Regions from separate parts of the Alteromonas sp. ABV2_168 genome, predicted to be linked through region 1. Evidence: riboswitches for the same ligand, from Rfam matches in the RefSeq annotation. Region 1 holds a riboswitch; the other holds the start of a gene.
The links. Region 1 has a riboswitch for thiamine pyrophosphate ahead of ACXAH4_RS15790 (TonB-dependent receptor). Riboswitches for the same ligand answer to the same signal wherever they lie in the genome.
Positions count from the first base shown of each region.

Region 2: it holds a riboswitch for thiamine pyrophosphate, as region 1 does, so the genes downstream of both, thiC (phosphomethylpyrimidine synthase ThiC) here and ACXAH4_RS15790 (TonB-dependent receptor) in region 1, are expected to answer to the same signal.

Region 1 is NZ_JBSWYQ010000010.1:212,060-224,167, forward strand. It holds gene pnuC (nicotinamide riboside transporter PnuC) at 1-286, opposite strand, end outside; gene ACXAH4_RS15785 (hypothetical protein) at 279-548, opposite strand; gene ACXAH4_RS15790 (TonB-dependent receptor) at 558-2,612, opposite strand; TPP riboswitch at 2,670-2,772, opposite strand; gene ACXAH4_RS15795 (hypothetical protein) at 2,896-3,576, opposite strand; cyclic di-GMP riboswitch class I at 3,622-3,703, opposite strand; gene ACXAH4_RS15800 (helix-turn-helix domain-containing protein) at 3,891-5,675, shown strand; gene ACXAH4_RS15805 (acyl-CoA thioesterase) at 5,735-6,154, opposite strand; gene ACXAH4_RS15810 (GNAT family N-acetyltransferase) at 6,215-8,239, shown strand; gene ACXAH4_RS15815 (tetratricopeptide repeat protein) at 8,331-9,629, opposite strand; gene ACXAH4_RS15820 (energy transducer TonB) at 9,632-10,243, opposite strand; gene ACXAH4_RS15825 (ExbD/TolR family protein) at 10,245-10,643, opposite strand; gene ACXAH4_RS15830 (MotA/TolQ/ExbB proton channel family protein) at 10,655-11,179, opposite strand; gene ACXAH4_RS15835 (MotA/TolQ/ExbB proton channel family protein) at 11,181-12,108, opposite strand, start outside.
Region 2 is NZ_JBSWYQ010000002.1:175,337-187,444, forward strand. It holds gene feoB (ferrous iron transporter B) at 1-844, opposite strand, end outside; gene ACXAH4_RS03705 (FeoA family protein) at 889-1,122, opposite strand; TPP riboswitch at 1,323-1,436, shown strand; gene thiC (phosphomethylpyrimidine synthase ThiC) at 1,532-3,415, shown strand; gene thiE (thiamine phosphate synthase) at 3,415-4,953, shown strand; gene ACXAH4_RS03720 (HesA/MoeB/ThiF family protein) at 4,940-5,698, shown strand; gene thiS (sulfur carrier protein ThiS) at 5,695-5,895, shown strand; gene ACXAH4_RS03730 (thiazole synthase) at 5,898-6,668, shown strand; gene thiH (2-iminoacetate synthase ThiH) at 6,665-7,780, shown strand; gene ACXAH4_RS03740 (DUF4861 family protein) at 7,786-9,030, opposite strand; gene ACXAH4_RS03745 (SDR family oxidoreductase) at 9,241-10,002, shown strand; gene kduI (5-dehydro-4-deoxy-D-glucuronate isomerase) at 10,033-10,878, shown strand; gene ACXAH4_RS03755 (TRAP transporter substrate-binding protein) at 10,893-11,879, shown strand; gene ACXAH4_RS03760 (TRAP transporter small permease) at 11,882-12,108, shown strand, end outside.

The sequences.
Region 1 (12,108 bases):
ATGGCCAGGAATGCACCCGGTCGTCGCCGGCAGCCTGACGATTCCACTGATAATACCCGTATCCTGCCATCACCATGTAATACAGATTCAGGATGGCCTGAAACGGCAGTGTGACCTGCCAGAAGAGCCAGGTATAAATAGCCGTGCTGATAAATGCACAAAGCCAGCACCAGCGGTTTTGCCTGGCAGCCAGCCAGACATAGGCCAGCGCCAGCACCACAGCAACCCACTCGGCCAGTGATGTCGCGGCTATCTGTTCAAAGAAATGCGGGATGAAATCAGTCATCCTGATCCTTACGTGCCTGCATCACATCGAAGTTCAGAAACTTGGCCACAAAAATGGCCTGCCCGACTTCTTCATGAGTGCGCTGCATTTCTTTCCCCAGTACCGCCATAATGTCGGCATACTCGCCGGTGACCTGTGTACTGGTAGAACAGGTCGTCACATCAAGGGTGTCGTAACTGTTCAGTCTGTCAATGAACGACTTTATGGGTGGAATGTATTCATTCACCAGAGGATACAGAGATAACTCAACCATGACCTGCATAGAAATTCCTTAAAATTGAAAACGGGCTGTGACGCCGAACTGTCTGCCGTCACCTAACTGATAATAAGGTTCAGCAAACTCATAGTAATCACGGGGATCGTTACTGAATCCACCGAAACCGCGGGTGTACCAGGTTTTATCAAACACGTTCTTCACCCACAGTGTGGTGCGCAACATGCCTTTTACCCAGGTGATATCTGTGTTGTACAACGTTGTGGCCGGTGCTGTTTCATCATGGCCATCAGAGAAGCGGTATTCGTCTTTAAAGTCCATATCCGCGCGCCATACCAGAGAATCAGTCAGCCACAACTCACTGAACAGGTTCGCTGTATATTTAGGTGCCTGAGCCTGACGCTGCTTACTGACATATTCACCGTCGGCAGTCTCGTAACCTTCAAAGGTGGCACTGAGGTAACCTGCGCTGGCCTGCACTGTCCAGGATGACGTTGCCTGCCAGGAAAGCTCCAGTTCTGCCCCTTTATTTGTGCCCACATCGGCATTCGCCGTAATATCGATAAAGGCGGCAGAACCGTCTTCACGTTCCTGAACATCAAAATCGCTGATTTGGGTATCTTCCCTTTCCATGAAGAAAACTGCTGCGCGGGCTGTCAATTCAGGAACAAACAATTTGCCTTTGTACCCTGCCTCATAGTTCCAGTTGTATTCCGCATCAAAGAAGCGGCGCTCGCGGCTAACCTGCTCATCATAGTTAATGCCGGCACCTTTGTAGCCTCTGGATACGCTGGCATACAGGTAGTCCCCTCCCATATCCCAGGTCAGTGCCAGTTTGCCGCCGGTCATGGTCGTGTCATCGTCGTACACAACCTGCGCATTATCAGCATAATCATAGGCATAATTTTCAACACGCAGCGCGGACGTCAGCAATAAAGACGGAGTCAGCTGTGTATCAAGCTGACCGTAAACCGCTGTTGTCTGCGGTTCGAAAGTACTGATAAAGTCGCCGTCAGCATAAGTATACTGACGCAGTAAATCCTGTTCACTCTGATTGATGCGGCCGCCGATAACCCAGGTCGTGGTGTCATTGAAGATTTTTTTATCTTCTGCAGAAGTAAAACGCACCTCGGCAGATTGTTGGGAAACATCCCGGTAATATGCATCAAAGGACGTATAGCCCCAGGGGTGGAAACCGGTGTAGGTCCAGTCTTCGTCGTAGCCGTAAGCGATATCATGACCGGCCATAGTCGCAATGATTTCCAGCAAACCTCCGGCAGTTTCATGATTGATATGTGCACTGACCGCTTTAGTTTCCTGCTCATCAAACCCGGGTTCATCCGACAAGGTGTGACGGTTGTTATCCAGTGAGAAAGCATCGTAACCGTTATTGATATCGTACCAGCGGAAATCCACCGCAACGGATGTTTTGTCAGTCACATCCCACAGTGTTCCCAGCCTTACTGCATTCTCATGAATCCCGTTGGTATCGTCGGCACCCAAAAAGTCATTTTCAATAAAACCGTCACTGCTGTTGTGCACAAATGCTGCACGCCAGGCCAGAGAATCAGACGCTTGTCCGCCATGGGCACCTTCAGCGCGGAAGAAAGATGTGTTTCCCACAGACAATTCAAAATGACTGTCACTCTCTTCTGAAGGGGCATTGCTGACAATCTTAACCGCACCAGCCAGGGCACCGGTTCCGAAGACTGTCGCCTGCGGTCCCCGGTAAACTTCTACCTGCTGTGTATCAAAAAGTACACCTGCTGCAGCAAGACCGGAGAAATCAAAATCGTCGACCAGGAAACTGACTGAAGGATTAATCGGTTCAGCAAACTGGCTGCGCTCACCAATCCCCCGGATCTGAATAAAACGTCCGCGGGATGCGCCGGCCGCAAAATTAACATTCGGCGCAATACTTAATACATTGTCGATATAGGTAGCCTGACGGCTGTCCAGGCGGTTGCCTGATAACACAGAAGCGCTGGCACTGAGTTGATCGAGAGTCGCTGTGCGGAAATCACCGCTGACGGTAATACGTTCGATGTCTGCTGTGTCATCAGCAAAAGCAGGCAGTGCAAGTAGTGCGAGAAGGATTGCGTTTTTTTTCATTAGGATCTCTTTAATCATCAAAAAGATCCGGCTTTACGGCAGGTATTGAGGTTTTCAGATTGCTTTTATCACCATCCCTACGCCGGTATTATCCGGATCAGGTTTAAGGGTTCCCATGGAATGGATCTCAGCCGTAAAGACGGCACCCCTTGGCCTAATGCTTATTACGGAGTCCGCAAATTAAGCGAGGGCAGTCTAACAACTTCAGTGACTTAGTCAAGTTGCCGGCAGCCCCGAAAAAGCAATAAAAAAGCCCGCGATGTGACGTGGCGGGCAATGAAGGTCAGGCGACCTTCTGATTCTGGCGTCTTGTGCGCCATCCCATAAACCCTATTCCCAGAAGGATCAGTGACATGGCGGTTGGCTCACTGACTTCTGTAATAGAGGCATTCCGGAAGCGAACCTTCATATCTCCGCAACCACTGGCTGCATCACAATCGTTAATGAATACGATGTCGGTAATAAGTCCTGACATGTAATCATCCAGAGTAATAGAGAAGGTCTCCCAGGCTGGTTCGCTGGTATAAGTAAAGTCATCCAGACCGAAATTCTGTGTGCCACCCAGAGCAAACGTGCGGCTGGCATCGTTATTCTGTTCACCGGCAGAGAAATCTGCCAGCCAGATCCCGCCAATCTCAGAGTAAGGGTTTGCATTAGTATTGTTGTTGCCCGGGGTCATACGAAATTCAAATGACAACAAAATATCTGAAGCAGAATTGTCTAAGTCCAGGCTCTGGATCCCGAAAGCATCATCCAGGTTTAGTGTGAACCAGCTGTTTTCACGCAGGTTCAGTACGCTGCCATTATTTGTCCAGGTTCCGTAGTTAGACGTGCCACTTTGTTGGTGTGCAGTCAAAGTCTGGGCAGCGAAGTCAATATCGTAGCTGCTGATAATGTTGGCGTTAGCCGTGAATGCCGCACAGAAGCCGGTTAGCAGGGCTGCAGTTTTGATGCTAAATTTCATTTATGTTCCTTGAGCAGTGTGTGCCTGAAAATAGTTAAACAACTTCACTGCAACCCGGCTGTCTTATGGCGGTATAAGACCCGTGGCTTTCCGTCCCTGCCTCACGACAGGTTTGGCGAATCTACTCTGTGGAAGTGACGTTTCCACCAATGAGTCGACGGTTGTAATGATAGGGAGAGGCCCGCAAGTAAAACAGGACACTTCTGAACGAAATCCGGTACAAATTTGTACCAACACAAAATTCACCCTTTTTCTGTCAAGGCACAGGTAATTCTTATATCCTTGACTGAAGGGATCCGGTATTAGGAGCAAACGTGCAGTATCACGGTTTTTTCTGGTCGGCAGTCATCCGCGCTTTATTGAGTCTGAGAAGGGATAACGGACTTGATAACGAATATGACACAACGATGCTCGAAAGCGTCACACAAATAGAAAATGAGAAAATGGACGATGACGGACTGGCGTCTATTCTTCACTCTCTTTGTCCTGCCAGTGAATATGAGACAATTGGCCGCTCCCTGATTGGCTATCTTGATTTCAACAAAATGAGTAATCTGGTGGTGTATCTCACGGCCAGTAAGCATATTGATGACGCACTCCATGTACTGGGGAAACACTACCACTATATTCTGGGCAACAGTGCAGCATTGACCGTAAAAACTGACGGAAATGAAACCTGTCTCCGGTTTCAGCCATCATCACATCCTGTTCTTACCGAATTCCGCTGTTATTTCCTCCTCGCTTTGTGCCGTCACCTGGCCGGCAGAAAATTCGACTTCACCACGGTCACCTTACCGCCATCAGGCGAACAACCGGTCAGCTTATTAAGGCCGGTCAGCAGCGGTGATATCAGACATGAGGGAGTCGTTGTAAGCCTGCTTTTTGATAATAAGTGGTGTACACAGGCGTCGTTTTACTATTCTCAGTCGATTAAAAAAATGCTGGCGGGAAACCTCGACACCAGCAATGATTTGCCATTAAAGCAGCAGGTTAAAGAAGCATTTCTCAAAGCCCCGAGCCCGGCAAGGATCCGTTCGGAATGGGTAGCAACGCAACTCGGTCAGACGGAGTCCGCGTTTCGTCGCCAGTTAAGGCAAGAGTCCATTTCCTTCAGCGCATTACTCAAAGAGTACATTCATGACCAGTCATGTCACCGGTTACTCAGTGGCGAAAAAACGGAAGACACCGCCGCCCGCCTTGGCTTCTCTGACCGCCGATCCTTTGAGCGCAGTTTTAAGGAACATGCCGGGATCAGTGCAGGACAGCTACGCCAGCTTGGCAACCGCCTGCGTTTTCAAAAAGGTAACGGTAATCTCATTAATGTGGTGGAGAACCTGCCTCCCCTGCCCAATTCAATTCAGTCTCTGCTGAATATGGACTGCGAAACAATGACGCTGGCAGATGTGGTCTCACTGATTGAAAAAGATCCGATTTTTCAGGCCCACGTTATGAGCAAGGCCAGCAGAGCGGTTTATGGCTCTGTACCCAAAAATCTTGAACAGGCAATCGGCCGGAATCTCGGGCTCGGCAATATCCGGAATCTTGCCGTAATTTTCGCAGCGCAGCAGTTGCTAACCTCTCAATGCCGGTTTGATAAAGTTAACCTGCTCACCGATGCGATGCTGCTGAGCCTGACTATCTTTCAGCGCCTGTTCGGTTTTAACCGCTTAAACGAGGACCAAACTGAGCAGGTCAAACAGCTTTTACTGTTTGGCACGTTATCCCTGTTTCTAATTTTTCACGACGAATGTCTGTTTTCAGACGGCGCAGTCACTCACTGGGATGAAAGCGCTTCATTTGACGTTTTCCTTAACCGTATCAATGATGAATACGGCGTTTGCCTGTATGGTGCCACATCGTTAATGTTACTGAGATGGGGTTTTAACAGTGCAGTGAATCAGCAATTGTGGAAACTGTGCAGCAACGACGAAAATGGAAATTCTGACAGCCTTACGGGCCAGATCACACTGTGTCATACCATCGCATTCAATCTGCTGAATTCACAGGAAACACCTGAATACAGTCAGGATACGCTGACTAAGGTGCAAAGTGAGATGCTGGAAGAGATCGTGACGAGGTGGCGGGTTTCAGCGGCCTGAGATCAATGATCAGTGCCGCTTACCCGCATCAGAACTTGTGAGCAGGTGGCTTTAACCGTTTATTCTGCATTCAGATTCAGGCTGCGGATTTCAGCCTCTGTTTGTGCTTTCAATATCTCCATCGTTTTACCATGGGGCGTCGGAGTACGGGAATCCGGATCGAGAGTTACAAAAACAATATCATCAGCGAGACATATGGTTTTCTTGGTCGCTTTATTTCTCACCAGACATGTTACCGTAATCGACGTACGCCCCACCGATTTAGTTTCCAGACCAAACTCAACGATATCGCCCTGTAACGCCGGGGATTCAAACGTAATTTCACCAATATGCTTAGTGACCAGACAGTTTGTTTCCAGCTGACAAATAGCGAAAATTGCTGCTTCCTCATCAATCCATTCCATCGCCCGGCCACCAAATAAAGCATTGGCGTAATTAAGATCATTGGGCATGACAAGCCGGCGGGATAAAAAGCGCATTCGAATTCCTCGTAAACAATAGATAAAATAGCGGCTGGATTATACGTGAAATGATATCAAATGGCTCAGACAACTGTGACTGACTGGCTTACAGCACCTCTGTTTTGTAATACCAGCGATTATCACCGGCAAAGACTGGTGATCCATGGCGATAAGCATCACCATGCCACCACAGCAGAAGGCATACTCTCATCACTGCCTGAAGGTATTTCTGTTTGCATTGCCGGCGAACTTAACGCCAGGCCTGTTGATACAGCAAAATCCACGATAACGAAGATCACGCCACTCAATTTATACCGGCAGTGTTTAGGCAGTGAGTATGACATTGTTATCATCGACTTCTCGGAGCAATTCAGGCCATCTGTACTGACGGCTCTGGCCGGCACAGTAAAAGTATCCGGAACACTAATACTCCTGACACCGCCATCAGATAGCTGGCACAATCATCCGTCGGTTACCCGCCCCTATTTTTTAAGCTACGGAGAAACACTGAATAGCAGTGTGTATATCGATAAGATTCTGCGCCCTTTAACAGACACTCCGGAGACGGGCGTGATCAGCCGTGACAGCGTGTACTTACCCTCCCCGCAGCCTGTGGAAGTTTCCCGCATTTCAGAGTCTGACAGACTGACAGTTGCCCAGCAGAAGGTGTTTGACGAGATCACGCAGGATGACTACAGCACTTACAAGTGTGTTTGTATTGAGGCAGCCAGAGGCAGAGGAAAGTCTTTTTTATCCGGTAAAATTATCGCCCACTTTCTGAAATTGGGGTTAAATGTAGCTGTGACAGCGTATTCGCAAGTCTCTGTCTCAGGATTACTCGCGTCCTTAGAATGCGAAAGCGGAAACAGAGCGCAGTGGATGGCTACGGACAACCCGCTGTTATCCGAAGATAACATTGATGTTCTCGTCATAGACGAAGCAGCGGCGCTGCCACTGCCGCTGCTACAGCGCTTATTATCAACACCTGCGTTTGTTATCTTAAGCTCTACCACAGACGGTTATGAAGGCAGTGGACAAGGATTCAGAACCAAGTTTCTCGAGCCGCACAATATTCCGGTGAGAAAGCTGTCAGAGCCTGTACGCTGGCGCGGTGGCGACCAACTGGAAGCTCTGGTATCGAAGCTGACATTCAGACAACCGCTGAGCCGTGAAGACCCGCGGGAACTTGTTTCACCGGAGCACCTTGTACTGCCGGCAAGAGACATGGAACCGTCAACACTCCGTCAGGTACTGGAAATGCTTACTGCTGCGCATTACCAGAGTAGTCCCGATGACATGTTAAGACTGACAGACTCTCCTCAAAACAACTTCTACCTTCTTACTGTGAAAGGCAAGATTATTGCTGCCGCAGTAGTAGAGCATGAAGGCAGTATTGCGCCGGTAGCCCTCACTGAGCATATTTCAGAAGGAAAACGTCGTGTAAAAGGCCATCTGACGGCACAGAGTCTGGCTTTGATGAGCACCGATGCTAATTTTGCATCCATGAAAATAAGGCGGATTAACCGCATTGCAGTGAGTCCTGACTGGCAGTCAAAAGGTCTCGGGTCAAAATTACTCAAGCAAATTGTTTTCACCTGCCAGACTGAAGGTGCTGATTTGATCACCTCATCGTTTGGTGCTGATGACCAGTTACTGAGATTCTGGATAACTAATGGTTTTACAATTGTAAAACGGGGCAGTAAACCAGATAAAGCATCAGGATTGATCAGTGCACTGGTCGTCAATCCGGTCTCTCAGAGGGCAGAAGAAGCCATCGATCAGCTTTTGGCACTGGAAGAAAACGATGAGCTCCCCCCGCTTCTGCGTAATCGCCATTTATTAAGGCTCCGCCAGTTCGTTGAAGGCAGCCGGAGTATCGACCATTTATATTCCTCGCTGAATTATTTAACCCAACTGGCTGATAAAGCCCATTCCGGCACTGATATCGAATTAGCTGCAATACTTCGCAGATTATCTGCAGGTGACTCTTTGAAACAGTTAGCGGACCGCACGGGCTTGCAAGGTAAGAAAGAGATGGTTAATGATCTCAGACGCCGGTGTAAACAACTTCTGTCGTCCGTGCAAGACGGAGGTCAGTTTTAAATCAGGTTGTGAGCCGGATATAAAAGATAAAATTAGAAGTACTGAAACAAAAAACCCTGCTGATGCAGGGTTTTTTAATTCTAATTAAGCATTAAATCTTAATCCCGCGGTTTTTAGCCTTATCTTTAATATAAGGTTCCCACGCCATCGCATTTCTGCGTAAAGACTTATCTTTCTTAGCAATCTGAATGTGATCGTAAGCTGCTTTGTAGTTACCGATATAGAAGTTCGCTTCCATTAATGAGAAGTGAATCTTAGCGGGATCTTCAGCACCACGTTCCAGAGCATTGTTAAGAGCTTTGATAGCACCTTTATAATCTTCAGCTACGAGTAACAAAGTACCCTGCTTACGATAATATTCAGGATCGCTATCTGCTTCTGCAGCTTTGCCGTAATAACTGGCCGCATCTTTATAGTCCTTCGCCTGGTGATAAGAGTTAGCGATGTTTGCATACATCTCCGCATCTTTCTTCAGCAGGCCGCTCTTAACATACTTAGACAGTAGTTCAGCAGACTTATGTGGATTACCCGCATTTGCATACAGGGAAGCAAGCTGTTTGATTTGACTGTCTTTCTCAAGATAACCCGCCGTGTAAGCGATATCCAGAGTTTGTACAGCTTTATCAAAACGCTCAACCATCATATAGAAGCTACCCAGTTGAACCCAGTAAGTTGGATTCTCAGGGAACATGTTAACAAGCACTTCAGCAACGCTTACCGTTTCAGGATACTTTTTGTCTTCAAAGAAAGCAGAAAGTTTCAATAGATAAGGGTTCTTGTCTGGCTTGCCAGCTTCAGAATTCAGTTTGATAGCTTTGTCAGCAGTTGCTGCAACCTGGCTAAACTTCTTCTGCTCATACAATGCTTGTGCTTTACGTGTGTAAACCTGTGCATCTTCTTTACAGGTAAAGTCCATCCACTTGTCATAGTACTTAACAGCGTCGTCGAACTTTTGTTCCTGCATGCTTAAGTCACCAAGTAACTTCAGCGTGCCTGCGTGCTCAAGGTCATTCAGTACTTTAGTTTGTACCGCTGACTGAAGGTAACCGAATGCTTCTGCACCCTTACCTTCCTGAGACGCAATCAGGTTACCCAGGAAGCGGTTTACGTATGCCTTATCGAAGTCGTCACTTGGATCCACTTCTTTAAGGATATCGATAGCTTCCTGAACACGGTCTTCATTGTAGGCTTCAAAAGCAGCCTGAACTTTCTTACCGGTACGCTCGCCAACAAGAGTAGTTTTACCCTTGACATAGCCAGGACACAGTACAGGGCCAGAAGGTTTAGCCGCTGCAGGCGCTGTTTGCGCTGCGGCCATTGGCGCTGCAATCGCAGCACCAATACCCATGACCAAAGCAACGGCGGACATTTTAAATGTACGTAGTTTCATGATCATTGCTCCAGTTTAAAGTCCAGTTGAACGAACATGCCTTCTTGCTTAACCGCTTTACCGTCAACAATTTTTGGCTTGTACTTCCACTTGCTCAGCGCGCGACGCGCTTCACGGTCGAAGATACGCTTGGGATCTGCATCGATAACACTGATGTCATCAACACCACCCTGTTCATTAATAGTGAACTGCAGTTTTACCCAACCTTCACGTCCATCACGGGCAGCATCAGGTGGGTACTTAGGATCGATACGTACGATTGGTGTAGCGTCACCATCGCGTTGCATCGCACCAACACCGCCAATATCTACACCAACACCACCGGTATCAACTGACGGAATTGCCAGACTGAAACCATCTGTGTTTGGTTCAGCAGCTTCCGGTTCAACAGGTTGAACTTTAGGTGGCTGCTGAGGTGGCGGCGGAGGCGGAGGTGGCTTACGCGTACGCGTTTGCGTCTCATCATCCGGCTCCTGCATCACGATATCAATAACTGGTGCTTCCGGTACCTCGTCTGCAGGTCTGGCAGAGTTCTCAATGAGCTTTGCCATAACAACAAACAGACCAAAGGCAACTAACGCACCTAATAATATAGAAACGATTATCCTTACCATCTTAACCCCTTGCCGCTACCGATATACGGTCAATGCCTGCGGCTTTAACCTGGTCCATAACCTTGACTACGATACCATGCTTGGCTTTGACGTCAGCCTGGATAAATACATAATCCGTTGGCTGCTCTGTAAGTAATCGCTCTAAATTAGCCCTTACGGTGTCCACAGCGACTTCACGTTTATCTAGCCATACAGTTCCATCTTCAGTTACAGCGATGAAAATGTTGGCATTCTTGTGAAGAAACGCTTGGCTCGCCTCAGGCTTGTTAACTTCAATGCCTGCTTCTTTAACGAAAACAGTAGTAACGATGAAGAAAATAAGCATGATGAACACGATGTCGAGCATCGGCGTCATATCAATTGCTGCATCTTCCTCTTCGGTTCTGACTTTTCGAGCCATAATCGTTCTCTCTAGTGATGTGGCAGGCTATCAACTAAGCCTTCTTTTGCCATCTTCGCTTTAGCTTCGAGACGAGAACTAATGAATAGTCCGGACAATGCCGCAACCATACCCGCCATTGTCGGGATTGTTGCCATTGAGATACCAGATGCCATCAAACGTGCATTACTGGTTCCCTGCGTTGCCATAGTCTCAAATACTGTAATCATACCGGTAACTGTACCCAGCAGACCGATTAGTGGACACATTGCCACTAACGTGCGAATGATTAGCATCCTGGCGTCCAGATCATCTGACGCCTGAGAAATCCATGCGTCACGGATTCTATGCGCATACCAAGAGGTAGTATCACTACGAGCATCCCATTTGGCGATAATGTCTTTCTTCACCTTTGGAAACACTGAAGTCATATACCAGTAGCGCTCAATCATAAGTACCCACATGAGAAAGAGCGCGAGGGCGACGAAATAAAGTACGTCACCACCGGTAGCGATAAAATCCCTGACAGATTCCCATAATCCAATCAGGTAAATCATATTACGCCTTCTCCGACTCTGAGTGAGCAGCGATGATACCCGCTGTTTGCTCGTCCAGGATGTGAACGATAGACTTGCTGCGTGAAGCTACAATGCTGTGAGTAAGGATCAGAGGCAGAGCCGCGATAATACCCTGAGCAGTAGTTACAAGTGCCATCGAGATACTACCTGCCATCATACGAGGGTCACCAGTACCGAACAATGTAATCGTCTGGAACGTCGCGATCATACCAAGTACTGTACCTAACAGACCCAGCAGAGGTGCGATTGCAGCGAAAATCTTGATTACGTTGATACCGCTTTCGATAGTCGGTAATTCTTTCAGAATTGCTTCGTCCAGTTTCAGTTCAAGGCTTTCTGCATCAACAGTTTTGTTTTCTTTATAAACTGTCAGGATACGACCCAGAGGGTTGCTGGTAGAAGGATTGCCAGGGTTTTTCTGTTGCGATTTAATTTTCGCACCAACTGCACCCAGCTGAATCATCTTGAATACGCCGATTAACAGACCGATAACCAACATACCTGTGATTACATAACCTACAACACCACCTGCATGGTAGCGCTCAGACATTGTCGCTTTTTGCTTCAACAGACCAAGGATTGCACCTTGAGAAGGGTCAGCATTGAAAGCTACAAGGCCAGAAGTAGCGTTAACCAGGTCTTTTGCAGACGCTACCAGGTAACCGTCAGGTTGACGACCCAGAGGCTGAACAACTTCGTTTTCTGCATCGTAAGCCAGGTAACCTTGATCACTGATCAGGTTGAATGCACCAACACGAACAACTTCCTGCTCAGAAGAACCACCTTCAAGGCTCACAACTTCAGTGTTGAAACGAACAACTTCGCCAGACTGAGTCATTTCAGTTTGAAGAGCAAACCACAGATCTTCCAGTTCACTGATGTTTGGCAGACCTTTAGATTCTTCTGAC
Region 2 (12,108 bases), on a different contig from region 1:
ACACCAGGAAAGAGCCTAAGCCGCCGAATATGGCGTCGTTAAAAAAGTCGGTAACAATACCTTCTGGCGTAATGGCACTGACACCTTCAGCAACGCTGCCGATCAGCGTTTCCACGCCGTCCATCAGGGGGGCTGCGAGGGTAAAAATACTCTGGAAAAGTACGAACATGACGCCGAGGAATACCAGAGAGCCGGTCCAGCTGTTTAACAGGAAGCGGTCGAAGCTGTTCTGATTTTTCAGCACAACATCCAGTTGCAGGCCGTACTTTGAAGCCAGTGCCTGACTCTGGTTTACCGCGGACTCCCCTTCTGCCAGGGATGTCGTCGGGACATGACCTGACGGCGCTCTGGCAACAGACAGCATGGTCTGCTTAAATTCGTGTAACCCGTCCAGGGTTCTTGCCGACAGTGCCATTACCGGACTGCCCAAATCTTTACTCAGCGCCTCTGTATCGATATCTTCGCCGATCCTGCTGACTTCGTCGATGAAGTTGAGGGCAAAGAGTACAGCTTTATTGTTGGCCTTTGCCAGTTTCTGCACCTGCAGACCCAGCACTAAACTGCGCTCTAAACGGGTGGCATCAAGTACACAAACCACCAGAGAAGTATCGTCACGTTCTACAGATGTGGTGATTTCTTTAATTGCGATTTCTTCATCACGGCTCAGGCCACGAAGCGTATAAGTGCCGGGCAAGTCCACCACTTCAAAATCCTGACATTGACCCCGTTTAACTTCCACGGTAACACCGGGATAATTAGCGACTTTTTGTCGCAGACCGGTTAATTGATTGAATAAAAGACTCTTACCGGAATTGGGCTTTCCGACCATTAAAATGCGTTGCATGAAAAAGAGGTATCCTGTTACTGGCGACAGCGGAAAAGTGAGCGTTAGTTACGCACTTCAACTTCGATTTGTGCGGCGAGATTTTCTTCGATAGCAAACACACTGCCACCCAGTTGCATCACGATTGGCCCACCCAGCGGGCCTTTTCTGACACACTGAATATCTCTGCCAACTTGAATGCCCATTTCAGAAAGCCGCTCTTTCACATTCTCAGCCAGGTCTGAATTAACCGAGCTGATTAACGCCTGCTGTTTGGTAGTAAGTTCCCACAACGTCATAGGATGTCTCTGTAGTAAGTGCTGTTTGCCTGTTCTTTACCGAACAGCAAAATCCGGTGCTCCGGACCTGAAAATCTGTTGAAGAGTACAAGAAAGTGGAGATATGAACCAGATGCTTTCTGCGTTGCAACGTTGAAAGCCCCAACTCTGTCGTTAAGACAAAGCTTGTTTTCTTTTCTAATCCATGATTATAGTAAAAACAGAACTTGTCGGAGTGCTTCGTCTTTCACATGAAAGCAAGCTGAGACCGCATTGCGGGATCCGTAGAACCTGATCAGGCTAATACCTGCGAAGGGAACAAGCAGCAACACCGTTCCACCATCACAACAGACGACCGTCTGTTTGCCGGTGTTGCCCCTTGTGTACTCACTCCTGACAAGCATTTATCACCCGAAAAGGAACAAATGCTATGTCAACACGACGCGAGAAACGCCAGCAGGCACAAATATTTATACAATCACTGAAAGGTGAAGCTTTTCCTAATTCTTTCCGCCAGTACGAGGAAGGATCTGTCCCGTCCATTCGTGTGCCCATGCGGATGATTGCCCAGTCTCCTACCCGCATCAGCGAACAGGAAGAAGAAATCAATCCGGATATTCCCGTATACGACGCCTCCGGTGTATTTGGCGACCCGGCCTGTGAAGTCGATGTGACCAGAGGCATTCCGCATTGCCGCGCTGAGTGGATTAACGCACGAAGCGATACGCAAGCCATTGCCGCATCTGAATCATCCTATACGCAGGCGCGGGATGCAGACATCACCTCAGAATCCATTCGTTTTAAGGCGAAAAATACCATCCGTAAAGCTGTTTCCGGCAAGGTAGTAACGCAACTGCGCTATGCCCGCCTGGGCATGGTGACGCCGGAAATGGAATACATCGCTATCCGCGAAAATATGGGTCGCGCAGCAATTAAAAATGAACTGTTGAACCAGCAACACAAAGGGGAAGCCTTCGGCGCAAACATACCAGCGGAAATCACCGGCGAGTTCGTACGCCGTGAAGTCGCAGAAGGCCGGGCGATTATTCCGGCCAACATCAACCACCCTGAAGCCGAGCCGATGATTATCGGACGAAACTTCCTGGTCAAAGTGAATGCCAACATCGGTAATTCCGCGGTGACCTCGTCCATTGAAGAGGAAGTGGAAAAGCTGGTCTGGGCCACACGCTGGGGCGCAGACACCATCATGGACTTATCCACCGGCCGCAATATTCACGAAACCCGTGAATGGCTGCTGCGTAACAGCCCGGTGCCCATTGGCACAGTGCCCATTTACCAGGCGCTGGAAAAGGTCAATGGCGTCGCTGAAGATCTCGACTGGCCGGTTTTTCGTGACACCCTGATTGAACAGGCAGAGCAAGGGGTGGATTATTTTACTATCCATGCCGGCGTGCGCTTACCCTTTGTACCGTTAACCGCTAAGCGCGTTACGGGTATCGTGTCCCGTGGTGGTGCCATTATGGCGAAATGGTGTTTGTATCATCATCAGGAAAGTTTTCTGTATGAACATTTCCGCGAAATCTGTGAAATCTGCGCTCAATATGACGTAAGCCTGTCACTGGGTGACGGTCTGCGCCCCGGTTCCGTTGCTGACGCCAACGATGAAGCACAATTTGCCGAGCTGCGCACCTTAGGCGAACTCACAGCTATCGCGTGGGAATATGACGTTCAGGTGATGATAGAAGGCCCTGGCCACGTGCCCATGCATCTGATCAAGGAAAATATGGATGAGCAGTTATCTCACTGTCATGGCGCACCGTTTTACACCCTTGGGCCGCTGACAACGGATATCGCCCCGGGGTATGACCATTTTACATCAGGGATCGGCGCGGCACTGATAGGCTGGTATGGCTGTGCCATGCTCTGCTACGTCACCCCCAAAGAGCATCTTGGCCTGCCGGATAAAGAAGATGTGAAACAGGGCCTGATTACTTACAAAATTGCCGCCCACGCAGCAGACCTGGCAAAAGGTCACCCGGGCGCACAAATACGCGACAATGCCATGTCGAAAGCCCGCTTTGAGTTTCGCTGGGAAGACCAGTTTAATCTGGCACTGGATCCGTTTACCGCCCGCGCCTATCACGACGAAACCCTGCCACAGGCTTCAAGCAAAGTGGCGCACTTCTGCTCCATGTGCGGTCCGAAATTTTGCTCCATGAAGATTTCTCAGGAAGTACGTGACCACGCACAGGCAGAAGAAGCGAAGCAACAGGGCATGGCCGATATGGCAAAGAAGTTCTCTGCGTCCGGTCGCGCTCTCTACATTGATGCTGCCGTTGCTGAGGGCGAATAATGTTACCCCGTGTTTTAACGATTGGCGGTACCGACAGCTCCGGCGCCGCCGGTTTACAGCAGGACCAGCGTGCGCTGCAATGTTTTGCAGTCCACCAGCTCAATGTGGTGTCGCTGGTCAGCGCGCAAACTCATGACAGCGTGCTGCACGTTTCTCCGGTATCGCCGGCGTCGTTTTCGTCACAACTGCAAGTCGCTTTTCAGCCGCAGATCCCTGCGGTGATAAAAGTGGGTGCGCTGGTGAATGATGAACAGATCCGTGTGCTTATTAAGAAACTGTCTGAATATCCGCAAATTCCGGTAATTTGGGACCCTGTATTACAGACATCATCAAAAAGTAAGCTCGGTGAATTATCGTTTGATGCTATCGCCGGACTATTGCCCTACGTCACGCTTATCACGCCGAACTATGGTGAACTGGCCTGGCTGACAGGCTTTACGTTACGGCAAGCCAGGGATGAACTGGCTGCCGCACATCAGCTTATCGCTTCAGGCTGCGATCAGGTACTGGTAAAAGGCGGTCACAGACCAGAGTCATCGCTCCGGCCCGACTCCGGGAACGCGGCGGAAATCTGTGATGTGCTGTACAGCAAAGAAAACGTCCGGCGTTTTGTGCACAAAGCACGGCAGCCTTTTGATTTAAGGGGCTCCGGTTGCCTGCTTGCATCGGCTATCGCCGGTGCATTGGCTGAGCAATACATTACCGAAGATGCGGTTTCGCTGGCCGCAGCTGTGGTTGCCGCAGCCTGGCAACAGGCTGAGCTTGTTCTGACTGAAACGGCTGTCCTTCATCGCCCACCGTCTGAACGTGGGATGCTCGTTGAACAACAGGCCCCGTCGCTTCCCGCCTCACTGCTTCCCTACTTCCCGGCAGTTTTTGAAGGCTTGATACCGGCAAAGAATAACTATTCTTTCCCTAACTTGCTGGATTCTGCGCCCGGGCTTTACCCGGTGGTCGACAGCCTTGAATGGCTGCAGCGCCTTCTCCCTTTAAATCTTAAGATTATCCAGTTGCGGATAAAATCCGCCGGTACAGCGCTGAGTGAAACCATCCGCGAAGCAGTAACTATGGCTGCCGGTTACAACACCCAGCTTTTCATCAACGACCACTGGCAACTGGCTATTGAACACGGGGCATATGGTGTGCATCTCGGGCAGGAAGATCTCGCCACTGCCGATTTGAGTGCCATTGCCCGTGCCGGATTGCGGCTGGGCATTTCGACTCACGGATATGCAGAGCTGTGCCGCGCCATTCAAATCCGGCCTTCTTACATAGCGCTGGGTCATATTTTTCCTACCAGAACGAAAGATATGCCCTCTGCGCCACAGGGTACGGCGCGGCTGGTTGACTACGTGTCACTTTGCAAATATCTCTGCATTCCCACTGTAGCCATCGGCGGTATTACGTTAAGCAATATCGACACCGTGGCTGCCACAGGCACAGATGCCATTGCCGTCGTAACGGCTATTACAGAAAGCGATAACCCGGAAGACGCCGTCAACGCATTGCGCGGGAGGTGCCGCCGTGCTGACCACTGAACTGTATTCCCGCTACAGCCGTCATTTACTGCTGGATAATTTTGATGAGGAAGCCCAGCTGCAACTCATGCAATCAAAAGTCATGCTGTTCGGCTGCGGAGGACTGGGTTGTCAGGTAGCCATGGCACTGGTGTCTGCCGGTGTGGGCGAAATTGTGCTGATCGACCATGACATCGTGGAAATCAGTAATTTACCCCGCCAGTGGCTGTTTACCGAAGCCGATGCGGGACAAAAGAAAGTCTATGCTGCACGGTCGCGACTGACAGCCATGCATGGCGGGTGTCAGATAAGATGTATCGACGACCCTGCCGATCCCGTCAGACTTGCCACTCACCTGCCGTACTGTTCGTTACTGCTGGATTGCACAGACAGCGTGTCCAGCAGAAAATTTGTCAATAGACTGTCCCTTGAACATAAGCTGCCGCTCATTTCCGCCAGTGCCGCAGGCTTTTCCGCCACGGCGCTGGCGCAGAATCCGGTATCCGGTTCGGCCTGTTATGAATGCATGGAACAGATTAGTGAGCACCCACAAACGTGCATGGAGCAGGGAATATTCAGTCCTGTAGTTGCCATTGCCGGTCAGTTCCAGGCCAGCCTTGCACTCAGTTACCTGTGCGGCATTCAGCCTGTGGATTTCGGACAACTTCACGTCTACGACGGCCGCGCCCTCACCCTGCGGCATTTCAGAATCAATAAAAATCCGGCGTGTCCGGCATGCTCAAATCATATCGGGGGAAAACCATGAACATATTGTGTAACGGTGACAAGCTTACTCTGCCAGAAGGCAGCCTGCTCGCCGATGCGATCAGTGACTATCTGCAGCAAACCCCGTCAGTGGCTGTAGCGGTAAACCAGACAATCATTCCGGCCAGCCAGTGGCAACATCATAAGCTGCAACCTGACGATGCCGTAGAACTCTTTACTCTGGTAGCGGGAGGTTAATGATGCTGACAATTGCCGGCACTACTTTTACATCCAGATTATTCACCGGTACAGGGAAATTCAGTCACCCTGACATCATGAAAGATGCCCTGGTCGCCAGCCAGACCCGGCTTGTTACGCTGGCACTTAAACGGCTTTCAAAAGGCGACGTGCCCGACCCTACCCTCAGCGTTCTACGTTCGCTGCCGGTTACATTACTGCCGAACACTTCCGGTGCGGCGACAGCGGAAGAAGCGGTTTATGCGGCCCGTCTGGCCAGAGAGCTGTTAGGTACCAGCTGGCTGAAACTGGAAATTCATCCCGATCAGCGCTTCTTACTTCCCGATCCGGTGGAAACATTAAAAGCCGCTGAAGCGCTGTGCAAAGAAGGCTTCAACGTGCTGCCTTATTGTCATGCGGATCCTGTTCTGTGCAAGCGCTTAGAAGAAGCCGGATGCGCTGCAGTGATGCCACTTGGCGCACCTATCGGTTCCAATAAAGGCCTGCAAACCCGCGAGTTCCTGCATATCATCATTGAACAGGCCGGAATCCCGGTGGTGGTTGATGCCGGGATCGGCGCTCCCTCTCATGCCTGCGAAGCCATGGAAATGGGTGCTGATGCAGTACTGGTAAATACCGCCATTTCTGCCTCTACCCAACCGGTTGCCATGGCCAGTGCGTTTGCAAAAGCCGTGGAAGCCGGCCGCGAGGCCTGGCTGGCCGGTACCGCACCGGTCAACTCCCGGGCTTCTGCAACCAGCCCGTTCACACAGTTTCTGGCAGGTTTGTCATGACGGTGGCAGAAGAGCTGTCCCGCACAGACTGGGACGATGTCAGGTTGGCACTTTACAGCAAAAGCGCGGCAGATGTGATGTTAGCACTGCAACGCCCCGCCCGGCACTGGCAGGATTTTCTTGCGCTGATATCCCCTGCTGCAGAAGCATTTCTGCCGGATATGGCTGTTAAAGCACAGACCCTCACACGCCAGCGTTTCGGCCATACCGTGTCTTTGTTCGTGCCCTTGTATCTGTCAAACCTGTGCGCCAACGAATGCACCTATTGCGGCTTTACTATGAGCAATAAAATTAAACGCACGAAACTGACCATGGCTGAAATATCAGAGGAAGTTTATGCCATCAAGAAAATGGGTTTTGATTCTGTTTTGCTGGTTACCGGCGAGCACGAAACGAAAGCGGGTATGGATTACTTTCTTCAAGCAGTGGAGTTAGTAAAGGCTCACTTCAGCCATGTTGCCATGGAGGTGCAACCGCTTTCTACAGATGAATACCGTGCCCTTGCTGCAGCCGGAACTGACAGTGTGCTGGTTTATCAGGAAACTTATCATCGCACCCATTATGCGGAGTATCACCTGCGGGGCAAAAAGCAGGATTTCGACTGGCGGTTAGCAACACCGGACAGGCTTGGCGAAGCTGGTATGAACAAAATCGGTCTGGGTGCTTTGCTCGGGCTATCCGAATGGCGGACGGACAGCGCATTTACCGCATTACATCTCAGCCTGTTGCAACAGCGCTACTGGAAAAGCCGCTACTCTGTTGCATTCCCCCGCATCAAGCCCTGCGCCGGTGACCAGGCAACGCAGAAAAGTCAGGTATCAGATAAACAGCTCATACAACTGATTTGTGCTTACCGGCTGTGTTTTCCGGAAGTGGAACTAAGCCTTTCCACAAGGGAATCCCCGGCATTTCGCGACAACGTAGTACCACTGGCCATTAATCAATTGTCTGCCGCATCGCAAACTCAACCTGGTGGATACAGCGCTCCCACAACAGCACTGGAGCAATTCTCAACCGAAGACACCCGCTCAGCCAGCGCAGTGGCAAACAGCCTCACCGCACGCGGACTCGACCCCGTATGGACAGACTGGCTGAAAGCATTCGGCCGTTAAGCAGCCTACCCCGCTGTTACAGGGCTGGCTAATGCTTTGAGTTTGGTTTTCAGTAGTTCTGTAAAACCGCTTTCGTCGTCAGGGCTGTCAGGGTGAGAAGGCCATACTGCCATGAACTGATATTCCATGGTTGTTGCAGGTTTGAACTGAATCAAATAGTCATATTCCGCTTCAAACTTGCGGGAGATATCGTCCACTTTGTAGAACAGTGCCATGCCCAGCTCGTCATCTGCGCCCAGCAAGCTTTGCTTACCGTAGGTGGCAATGACGCCCCAGCCATTCATTTCCAGTTCGATGTATTGGGTGTTGTCATGCTTAACAATCCCAGTTACCAGGTCATCTGCTGTCCCGCTTAACGACACAGTTACCGTGGTTGACGGGTCACCGGCGTGAATTTCGTAATCTGCACTGGCATCGAGCTTCTTACCATTCACATCCCAGCCATTGTAATTAACAGTGAACCCGGCAGACAGCTTGTCGTCATGGCCCAGTGCCCAGGACATCTCGTCCACGTTCTGCATATGCATTACCGTGTCGCCTTCCATACGGCCAAAAGAGCCAAGACCCAGCGCTTTACCCACTTTCAGCACGTCGCCGCCCCAGTCAGACAGATCATGATAGCTGTCGTAACCATCCTGCCCCACCTGATGCAGCACGGGTTCGTTACCGGTTTTCACGAAGATATCCGTGCCGTTACGCCAGTCCAGATATAAGCGGTACCCCACCAGGTCATTTTCCCAGCCCGGTCCTTCATAACGTAAATAGTATGAATGATCAGTCAGTTGCGGAGGCGCAGTAAAAGAATCCACATTCTCAAAGCTGAAACCGTCTGCTTTGTACTCTTTACCATCCCATTCACCGCCCTGACGAACCGACAATTCAGTGTAAGCAACATCCGGTGCATCCGGGGCTGAATCTGACAGAGCAATTGTGGCTTTTTCACCGGCATCCAATGTGACTAAAACGTTAAGAACATCATTTCCCTGCTGATCTTTTGTCCACTCAGAAGGAAAGTTTGTCACTTTTTTTGTCACTGCATTGTCGTCATCAAAAGCGCTTGCCGGAAAACGCAGAAGTTGCGGAAGCGCTGCGCCGCCGGCCGGATTACTCACGCTGACCTTACTCACAACAGATTCTGCAGATGATTGTTTTTCCTGACTTTCCTGACTAGAAGACGGGGTTTTATCAGGGCTGCATGCGGCAGCGGATAACGCCAGAATGATACTCAGTGGCAGGGTTGATTTCTTCATATTGCGCTCCGTGATTTCGTCGTTTAGAGGTCGTTATTCGGGGAAATACTTTGCACTAATATATTGACAATTGCCACCGGTGGCAATTATTTTAAATGTTGTTAACATTGTAAACTGTGTGTGGTGTTTCATCGCTTATCCGGAAAATGCGTTTCCGGTTCATTTACAACACCCGCAAAATTCATCGTTTTTACGCAAAAAGGAAATGTCATGCCTAACTTCAGTTTGACGGGAAAACGTGCGCTGGTCACCGGTGCCAGCCGCGGTATCGGACAAGCCATGGCCGTCGCTCTGGCCGAATCCGGCGCCAGTGTTATTTGCGCCAGTTCCCGTGAAGGCGGATGTGAAGAAACCCTCGCCAAAACCCGCGCCGTCAACAACGTGGAAGTTACCGCCCTGCATGCCGATCTGTCAGACATGGCAGCGGTTCAGAAGCTGGCTGATGACGCACAGGCTGTTTGGGGTGGTATCGATATTCTGGTGAATAACGGCGGTACAATTTTCCGCAGCCCGGCCGTAGATTTCCCGCTGGAGGAATGGCAGAACGTGTTGCGCGTAAATACAGACTCAGCGTTTCTGCTCAGCCAGCAAATCGGCCGCAACATGATTGAGCAGGGTTACGGCAAAATCATTAATACCGCATCTATGCTCAGTTACAGCGGCGGCATCACAGTGCCTGCCTACACTGCCAGCAAGCACGCCATTGCCGGCTTGACCAAAGCACTGGCTAATGAATGGGGCAAGCACAACGTTCAGGTGAACGCTATTGCGCCCGGCTATATCCGTACCGACAACACGCAGGCTCTGCAGGACGATGCAGGCCGCAGCAAGGAAATTATTTCAAGGATCCCGGCCGGACGCTGGGGCGAGACGGAAGACTTAAAAGGCGCACTGGTGTTTCTGGCCAGTGATGCAAGCAATTACGTGAACGGCCATGTGTTAGCCGTCGACGGCGGCTTCCTTGCCCGCTGATCCTCACAAACCCTACAAGAGACAGGCACCATGACTACTGAACACGAAATCCGTTACGCCGTAGGACAACGGGAAGTTAAGTCTTACGACACCAATGAACTGCGTGAAGCCTTTCTGGCTGACAAACTCATGCAGCACGGCAAAATCTACTGGGTCTACAGCCACTATGAGCGTTTCATGGTGGGCAGCGCAGTACCAACTTCTGCGCCACTGAAACTGGAAACGCTGGATGACCAGCTGAAAATGAGTTACTTCACCGCCCGTCGTGAAGTGGGTGTTATTAACATCGGCGGCACCGGGACAGTCACTGTAGGCGACACCACCTACACACTGGAAAAAGAAGAAGCTCTGTATATCGGTAAAGATAACGAATCCGTTGTGTTTGCTTCAGACGATGCGGCTAATCCGGCGAAGTTCTACCTGAATTCAGCACCGGCGCACCATGTTTACCCATGCAAAAAAGTGGGTAAAGGCGATGCCAATGTGCTGCATCTTGGCAGTCAGGAAACCAGTAACGAACGTGATATTAATCAGTTGCTTATCAACACCGTGGTTGATACCTGTCAATTACAAATGGGGTTAACCCGTCTGGCACCGGGCAGTGTGTGGAATACCATGCCGGCCCACCAGCACGACCGTCGTAACGAAGTGTACTTCTACTTCGACTTAGCCGACGGACAGGCAGTCTGCCACTTTATGGGTGAGCCACAGGAAACCCGTCATATTTTTGTTTCCAATGAGCAGGCCGTGCTGTCACCGCCCTGGTCAATTCACTGCGGTGTGGGTACTGCGAACTATGCGTTCATCTGGGGCATGGCCGGGGAAAACCTCGACTATGACGATATGGACAAGTTCCCGCCAGACCAGCTCAGATAAGTATTGAGGTAAGTATGTTGCGCCTTAAAGTTGTGCCGGTACTGCTGCTTGTATTCATCACAAGCCTGATTGCCGGCTGTGGCAGTAAGCAGGACAGTGACGTGGTGGTACTCAGATTGGGGCATTCTCTGGATCCCCAGCATTCTGTGCACAAAGCCATGGTATTTTTAGGTGAACGCCTGGACGAATATTCCGGCGGAACCATGCAGGTAGCGATTTATCCCGGCAGCCAGTTAGGCACCGAACGGGAAATGATTGAGCTGCTGCAAATCGGTTCGCTGGACATGACCAAAGTGTCTGCCAGTCCGCTGGAAGGCTTTGCGCCGGAAATGCAGATTTTTAGTATTCCCTATGTGTTCCGTGACAATGAGCACTACTGGAACGTGCTTAACAGTAACGTGGGCAAAGATTTGCTCTCTGGTGTGGAAGCGTTCAAGCTGAAGGGCCTGGGTTACTACGACGCCGGCAGCCGCAGCTTCTATACTACTGACCGCCCAATCCGCACGCCGGAAGATCTAAAAGGATTAAAGATCCGTGTACTGAACAGCCCTACAGCGGTGAAAACCGTACGTGCGCTGGGCGGAGCAGCCACACCGGTCTCCTGGGGTGAACTGTACACAGCTTTGCAGCAGGGTGTTGTTGACGGTGCGGAAAACAATCCGCCCAGCTATTACCTGTCCCGCCACTACGAAATCGCCCGTTACTATTCGCTGGATGAGCACACCTCTGTACCTGACGTCATGCTGATGTCGCTGCGTACCTGGAACAATCTTACACCTCAGCAGCAGGGCTGGCTCAATCAGGCCATGGCCGACTCCGTGGTGTATCAGCGTAAATTGTGGCAGGCGTCTACAGAAGAGTCTCTGGAAAAAGTGATTGCTGATGGTGTGGAAGTGATTTATCCCGACAAGCAACCCTTTGTGGATGCAGTAAAACCTTTCCACGACAGCTATGCCGGCTCTGAAGTGGGTAATCTGCTAGATAAAATTAAGGCGATGTAATCATGCGACAGTTAGTAAAGTTAATTGATAAGAGTCTTGCAGCGTCGCTGATTGCTGCCATGGCCGCTATCCTTCTGGTGGTGGTGTGGCAGGTTATTTCCCGCTACCTGCTGAAAGATCCCGCTTCGGTAACTGAAGAGTTATCCCGCTTCCTGCTTATCTGGATTGGCATTTTAGGTTCTGCTTACGCATACCGTCAGAAAGTCCATCTGGGCTTTAATCTCATCGT